3 regions of the Pseudolabrys taiwanensis genome follow, and region 3 is predicted to be linked to each of the others. Evidence: predicted binding sites of a transcription regulator. Region 3 holds the regulator's gene; each other region holds the start of a gene.
What was found. The regulator LexA, encoded in region 3, represses DNA repair genes until DNA is damaged. The targets are predictions, from matches to a motif close to TGTTCNNNNTGTGTTCNG.

Region 1 (2,268 bases), 250 kb from region 3:
GGATGGTGCGCCGGAACCCGGCGGCTGGCGTGCTCAAAGATCGACCGTGCTGTCGGGCACTGTGCACGGTTTCGTGGCGCGGCCTCAGTGAGTGGATCGCGGCGCTCGTCGGCAGGAGAGGGTGTTGTCGCGGGGGACCGCGTTGGCGATCATCAAAGCGAAAAGGCCGGCATTCACGCCGGCCTCTTGCTGCATCTTTGCGCACCACGCGGGCCGCATCTCCCGCGGGGCACGACGGTTGTTCAGAAGCGGTAGTTCACGCCGGCGCGGACGAGGTTCGTCTTGTAGGATACGTTGGTGTCGACGCCGCAGACGTCGGCGCCGCAGGTGATCTTGCCGAGATCGGCATAGAGATATTCGAGCTTCGCCGACCAGGGACCGCTGAAGGCCCATTCGACGCCGGCGCCGGCCGTCCAGCCGAACTGCGTCTTGTTGACCGAGCCGCCGAAGTTCGGCGTCGCCTTGATGTTGCCGAAGGCGCCGCCGCCGGTGATGTAGGGCAGGAAGCGATCGATGGCGAAGCCGATGCGGCCGCGCGCGGTGCCGAACCAAGTGTTCTTGCTTTCGCAGTTGTTCGGACCGGTGCATACGGTGCCGTTGGCACCGGCTTGGCTCGAGCCGCTGATCCAGGTGGCGTCGATATCGCCTTCGAGACCGAAGACGAAGTTGCCAGTCTGGATGTTGTAGCCCAGCGTGCCGCCGACCATGGCGCCTTTTGCATTCAGGCTGACGTTGCCCATGGGGGTGTTGTTCCAGTCGCTGTGCCCCCAGGCGTAGCCGCCGTTGATACCGAGATAGAAGCCGGTCCAGGTGAAGACCGGGGCAACATAGACCGGCGCCTTGTAGACCGGGCGGGGGATGTCGGCCGCGAACGATGGTACCGCCGCCGCCGCCGCCAGCACCGCCGCCGCGCACGCCGAGAGAATTCCACGTTTCATATTTGACCTCCTATGAGTTCTTCGATCGAAAAGGACAACTCATACTGGTAGCGGGAACTTATATGTTGTGGATGATTCGCGCTGTGGCTATTGCGCAACAGCGAATTGTATTTTCTCAATCGAATCAATTGCATAAATAGTTAACGCAACCGCGAACAAAAAAAGAACATGACTTGGCTTTAAAGGCACGGTACAACCGCGTCGCCACCCCGGAAGCTGCTGTGGATTAGGCGCAATCCGGCTTGCCGCCCGGACGGCGGGGTCTAGGGTGAAAAGTTAATTTTGGGCCTCGTCCACGGCGGGAGAGGCCATAACCGGCGGCCGCTGCCGATCTCGTCCAACGGGAGACGGAAGCCGCGGCCGCCCCTCGGAGAGCATCATGGCTGGTAGCGTCAACAAGGTCATTCTGGTCGGCAATCTGGGCGCCGACCCTGAGGTCCGCCGGACCCAGGACGGCCGGCCCATCGTCAACCTGCGCATCGCGACGTCCGAGACGTGGCGGGACAAGGCGACCGGCGAGCGCAAGGAAAAGACCGAGTGGCATCGTGTCGTCATCTTCAGCGAAGGGCTCGCCAAGGTGGCCGAGCAATATCTGAAGAAGGGCTCGAAGGTTTATCTCGAGGGCGCACTGCAGACGCGCAAGTGGCAGGATAAGGACGGGCAGGACCGCTACTCGACCGAGGTCGTGCTGCAGGGCTTCAATTCCAACCTCACCATGCTCGACGGCCGTTCGGGTGGCGGCAGCAGCGGCGGCGGCGACTTCGGCGGCAGCGACGATTTCGGCTCGAGCGGACCGAGCGGCGGCGGTGGCCAGCGCCGGCAGCCGGCGATGGCCGGCGGCGGCGGTGGTGGCCGCCGCGACGACATGGACGACGAGATTCCGTTCTGAGCCGCGGCGTAAAGCGGGCGCCGACAACACGCATAAAATCGCAAAGAGCTCAGGCCCGTCCCGCACAGGGGCGGGCCTGATGCATTGGGCTGTGCTGCGGCGCTCGATTGAAGCAACGCGTGGTTGCGTGCTTAGATGGGGCGGGCTCGCGCGGTTTTGCGCGCGCCGATCCGGGAGGGCAATCATGTTACGTCAAGGTCTGGCTATCGCGCTCGGCGCGGGCCTGCTGGTCGGCATGGTCGGTCATGCCGATGCGGCCAAGAAGAAACGCGCCGACGACGGTACGATTACGTTGTCGGGCTGCGCGCGGTTTTGGCCGCCGTTCTGCACGGTGCTCAGCACAGGTGCGCAAAGCTATTCATTGATCGGCGCCGTGCCGGCCGTACCGGTGAATACCGGCGTGACGGTCGTCGGCGTTAAGAGCGGCGATGTTTCGTTGTG
Region 2 (2,268 bases), 790 kb from region 3:
GTCGTGGCCGCCGAGCCGCACGCCGCAATGGGCTTCCAGCACCGCCAGCACCATCGACAACCGGCTCGAGTCCCAGCCGACCACCGAGCGCCGCGGCGTGCCGAGCGAAGAGGGCGCGACCAGCGCCTGGATCTCCACGAGCAACGGCCGCGTGCCCTCGAGGCCGGCAAAGACAGCGGTGCCGGGCGAGCCGAGGTCGCGCTCGGACAGGAACAGCTCGGACGGGTTGGTGACTTCGCGCAGGCCATCGCCCGTCATCTCGAACACGCCGATTTCGTCGGTCGGGCCGAAGCGGTTCTTGGCCGAGCGCAGCACGCGGAACTGATGCGAGCCTTCGGCCTCGAAGGACAGCACCGCATCGACCATGTGCTCGACGACGCGCGGGCCGGCGATCTGGCCGTCCTTGGTGACGTGGCCGACCAGGATCACGCAGGCCCCGGATTTCTTGGCAAAGCGAATGAGCGTCTGCGCGCTTCCGCGCACCTGCGTCACCGTGCCGGGCGCCGACTCCACCGTATCGGTCCACATCGTCTGGATGGAGTCGATGATCACCAGCTTCGGCAGCTTGCCTTCCGAGATGGTGGCGATGATGTCCTCGACCGAGGTCTGCGAGGCAAGCTCGACCGGCGCATCGCGCAGGCCGAGACGCTCGGCGCGCAGGCGCACCTGCGCCACCGCCTCTTCACCTGAGATGTAGACGACGCGGTGGCCGGCGCGGGCGAGGGCGGCGGTGGTCTGGATCAGCAGCGTCGATTTGCCGATGCCGGGATCGCCGCCGAGCAGCAGCACCGAGCCGCGCACGAAGCCGCCGCCGGTGACGCGGTCGAGCTCACCGATGCCGGAGGCGAGGCGCGGGGCGTCCTGCGTATCGCCGGCCAAAGCCTCGAGCGCGAACAGTCGGCCCTTGCCCGGCTTGCGCGGGCCGGCGGCGCGCTCGGCGCCTTCCTCGGACAGCGTATTCCACTCGCCGCAGGCCTCGCATTTGCCCTGCCAGCGGGGCGAGGCCGCGCCGCAGTTCTGACAGACGAAAGAGAGGGTGCGGCGGGACATCGGAATCGTCCTTGCGATCGTGACTATGACGGTAGTGGTACGGCGAGAACATTACAAGAACATTTACGGCAAAATACATCGCTACCACCGTCAGAAGTCACGATGCGCCGGACCGCAGGATGGTTAACGATGGAACTTGGAACTTTTTGTGTGGGGGACTGTCGTGAAGATCTTTTTGGTAGCACTGCTGGTTTGCGGCCTGCTCGCCTATTCCAGCCAACCGTCGAAGGCCGTGGCGCAGGCACCGGTCGTCGTCGTCACGGGGAGCTCCGCGGTCGGCGCCGGCATATACGTCGCCGGCGGCATCATCGGCCTCGCGGCCCTGCTTTGCGTGTACGACCTCTATCTCAAGTCCAGCGGTCTCAAGAACTGGGACGGTACGCCCAAGAAGGGCCTGACACCGAATTTCCCGTAAGATCGCAAGCGATCGAACGCAAAGGCCGCCACATCGTGGCGGCCTTTGACGTATGCGCGCGCCTTGTGCATCGCCTGCCATTTATATCCGGGTAAATTGACATATCAAATTACCCGGGTATAAATGGGCAATGCAAAAGAACCAGACGCCTCCCCCTCAGGGCACTTCGTGCACCGCCTTTGATCACACGCACCACCTTGCGACCGGGACCTATCCGTCCGTTGCAATCGCCGTGAAAGAACATCTGCGCACGGCAGCCGACGCGTCGGTGCTGATCTTCGACGACAGCAGCGGCAGACAGATCGACTTCGATCTGCGCAGGACAGACGAAGAGATTGCCGCGCGGATCGGCAAGCAGTTTCCTGCGGACACGGCTGCGACGACACGCGCCGTCGGAAGGCCCAAGCTCGGCGTCGTGAGCCGCGAGGTGACTTTGCTGCCCCAACAATGGGAGTGGCTTGCCGAACAGTCCGGCGGTGCATCGGCCACGCTGCGACGGTTGGTGGAAGAAGCGCGCCGCGCGGCGCCTACGCCGCAGGCACGGCTGCGGAAGATTCACGAGCGCACCTACAACTTCATGTCGGCGATGGCCGGAAATCTTCCGAACTTCGAAGAGGCATCGCGCGCGCTGTTCTCGAACGATCGGGCGGCTTTCAAGAAGCTCCTGGACGGATGGCCCGCCGACGTCGTGGCGTATCTCGATCGCCTTTCGACGGACGCTGTAATTCAGGACGTGGTGTGATGAAAGCGACAGAAGTTGTCGAGCGGCGCCGAGCGCTGTTGGCGGATTTCATGCGCGAGGT
Region 3 (2,268 bases):
CGTAGAGGCCGGTCGGGAGCACCGCGCCGAGGCCAGCGCGAACGGCGAGGCCTTCGCGGATGGGCGCGGCGCCTTTCTCGTGCGATGGCCGCGTGAAGCCGAAAAAGCGCGACCAGGACCCTTCGATGTAGATGTCGCCGAAGCCCGACTTGCAACGCTCTGCATTGGCCGACGTGATCTGTCCGCACACCTCGCCGACGCCGGCGACGCCCAGCAATCCGACCGAGCCGTCGAATAGCTTGAAATTCGGCACATACAACAGGACGCCGGCGGCGCTTTTGGAGTCGATGCCGACGGCATCCAGGCCGGGACGGGTCTGGCCCGTGCCATCTCTGAGCTGGTAGGCCGAGGCACCGCCCAGGATGGCGGCGCCGTAGAGGCCCGGCGTCGGCAGAAAGGCCGAACGGATGTCGGTGCCGCCGATAGGCCCGGCGACCGTACTGCCTTCGGCGGCGAGCGACGGCGCGGCACCAAGCGCGAGGCAGCACACTCCGAGCACGACGCGCAATGCCGCTTTCACGACGTCCACAGTCCCCGTTCAATAATACCGGGCACCGTAGAGTTTGCTTACCAACTTGCCTAGGCGCAGTTTCGCCCGTGCCGGGGCGCTCCACGGGAATCGAGACATACCGCACACAGCGCATCGGCCGTCGCGCTTAGGGACCGGTTGGCGGCCGGCACCTCAGGGTGACGAGGGCAGATCGGAGAGGGGAGTTATCTTCAGTAGCGCCGGAAAAGCCCGACCAGCTTGCCCTGAATGCGCACGCGGTTGGGCGGCAGGATGCGCACCTCGTAGGCCGCGTTGGCCGGCTCGAGCGCGATGGAGGCACCGCGGCGGCGGAAGCGCTTGAGCGTCGCCTCCTCGTCGTCGATCAGTGCGACCACGATGTCGCCGGTGTCGGCGACTTCCGAGCGGCGGATGAGGGCGATGTCGCCATCGAGGATGCCGGCCTCGATCATCGAGTCGCCGCGCACTTCGAGCGCGAAATGCTCCCCGGTCGACAACAGGTCCGGCGGCATGTTGATGACATGGCTCTTGGTCTGGATCGCCTCGATCGGCGTACCGGCGGCGATACGGCCCATCACCGGTACGGCGATCGGCCGGCCGCTGGTATCGTCCTCCGCTGCCACCTGACGGACGCGGCCGAGGTCGCCCTCGATGACGCTCGGCGTAAATTTGCGGGCGCGGCCGTTGCCCACGCCGTGCCCGACCGAGTCGGGAAGCTTGATGACCTCAATGGCGCGCGCCCGGTTGGGCAGTCGGCGGATGAAGCCGCGCTCCTCGAGGGCGGTGATCAGCCGGTGGATCCCGGATTTGGAGCGCAGGTCGAGCGCGTCCTTCATCTCGTCGAAAGAGGGCGGAACGCCGGCCTCGGTCAGCCGCTCGTGGATGAAGCGCAAAAGCTCGAACTGCTTGCGGGTCAGCATCTGTTTCTCCCGTCGCCCGGCCAGGCCCAGCCCTTACGGCGAATGGGCAGCCGGCTCGAAACAAATCATGAACGGACACTATCTGTTCGATATGTGTTCCGCAAGGATTTAATTTCGGGTGAACAATGCAAACGACCGCTATAGGCCTAGCTTAAGGATGACGCAGGGTGAACCGGCTTGCGCAAAAGGCGCGTAAGGTTCCCGAATCACAAGGCAATCCGCCGCGGCCAACGGTGCCATCAGGGAACTGTCCTGCGACGGTACCGGGGTGGCGATGGGCCCATCAGGCCCCGGCGTCAGCAGCGCGCGCATATAATCGGCGCGCTCGTCGTTCTCCGGCAGATCGCGGCCCAACAGGGCTCGATCGGGCACATGGTCGATCACGGTGCGGCCGGTGAGTCGGCGGATCAGCGGCACCAGAAACAGGAAGGCGCAGACGTAGGACGAGACCGGATTGCCGGGCAGGCCGAGCACCTGCAGGCCACCGAGCCGTCCGTGCATCATCGGCTTGCCGGGGCGCAGCGCGACCCGCCAGAACGAGAGGTCGAGACCTTCGGCTTTCAGCGCACGCTGCACCAGATCGTGCTCGCCAACCGACGCGCCGCCGGTGGTAACGAGCACGTCGGCGCCCCAGGCGCGTGCCTCGCGCAGCGCGGCGACGATGTCTTCCAGACGATCGCGCACGATGCCGAAGTCGCGCGACTCCGCGCCTTCGGCCTGCGCGAGAGCGGTCAGCGCGTAGCCATTGGAATAGACGATCTCGCCGGCGCCCGGTTTGCTACCCGGCATGACCAATTCGTCGCCGGTGCCGATGATGGCGATCTTCGGTCGGCGATGGAC

Region 1: DW352_RS05805 (single-stranded DNA-binding protein) is a predicted target of LexA. The motif match lies at 1,090-1,107, and genes of this name have one in related genera.
Region 2: radA (DNA repair protein RadA) is a predicted target of LexA. The motif match lies at 1,095-1,112, and genes of this name have one in related genera.

The regions. Positions count from the first base shown of each region.
Region 1 covers NZ_CP031417.1:1,214,625-1,216,892, reverse strand. The annotation lists gene DW352_RS05810 (outer membrane protein) at 243-938, opposite strand; gene DW352_RS05805 (single-stranded DNA-binding protein) at 1,318-1,827, shown strand; gene DW352_RS05800 (hypothetical protein) at 2,012-2,268, shown strand, end outside.
Region 2 covers NZ_CP031417.1:1,753,947-1,756,214, reverse strand. The annotation lists gene radA (DNA repair protein RadA) at 1-1,050, opposite strand, end outside; gene DW352_RS08410 (hypothetical protein) at 1,214-1,465, shown strand; gene DW352_RS08405 (DUF2239 family protein) at 1,596-2,207, shown strand; gene DW352_RS08400 (ester cyclase) at 2,207-2,268, shown strand, end outside.
Region 3 covers NZ_CP031417.1:962,862-965,129, forward strand. The annotation lists gene DW352_RS04570 (SphA family protein) at 1-529, opposite strand, end outside; gene lexA (transcriptional repressor LexA) at 721-1,428, opposite strand; gene DW352_RS04580 (molybdopterin molybdotransferase MoeA) at 1,567-2,268, opposite strand, start outside.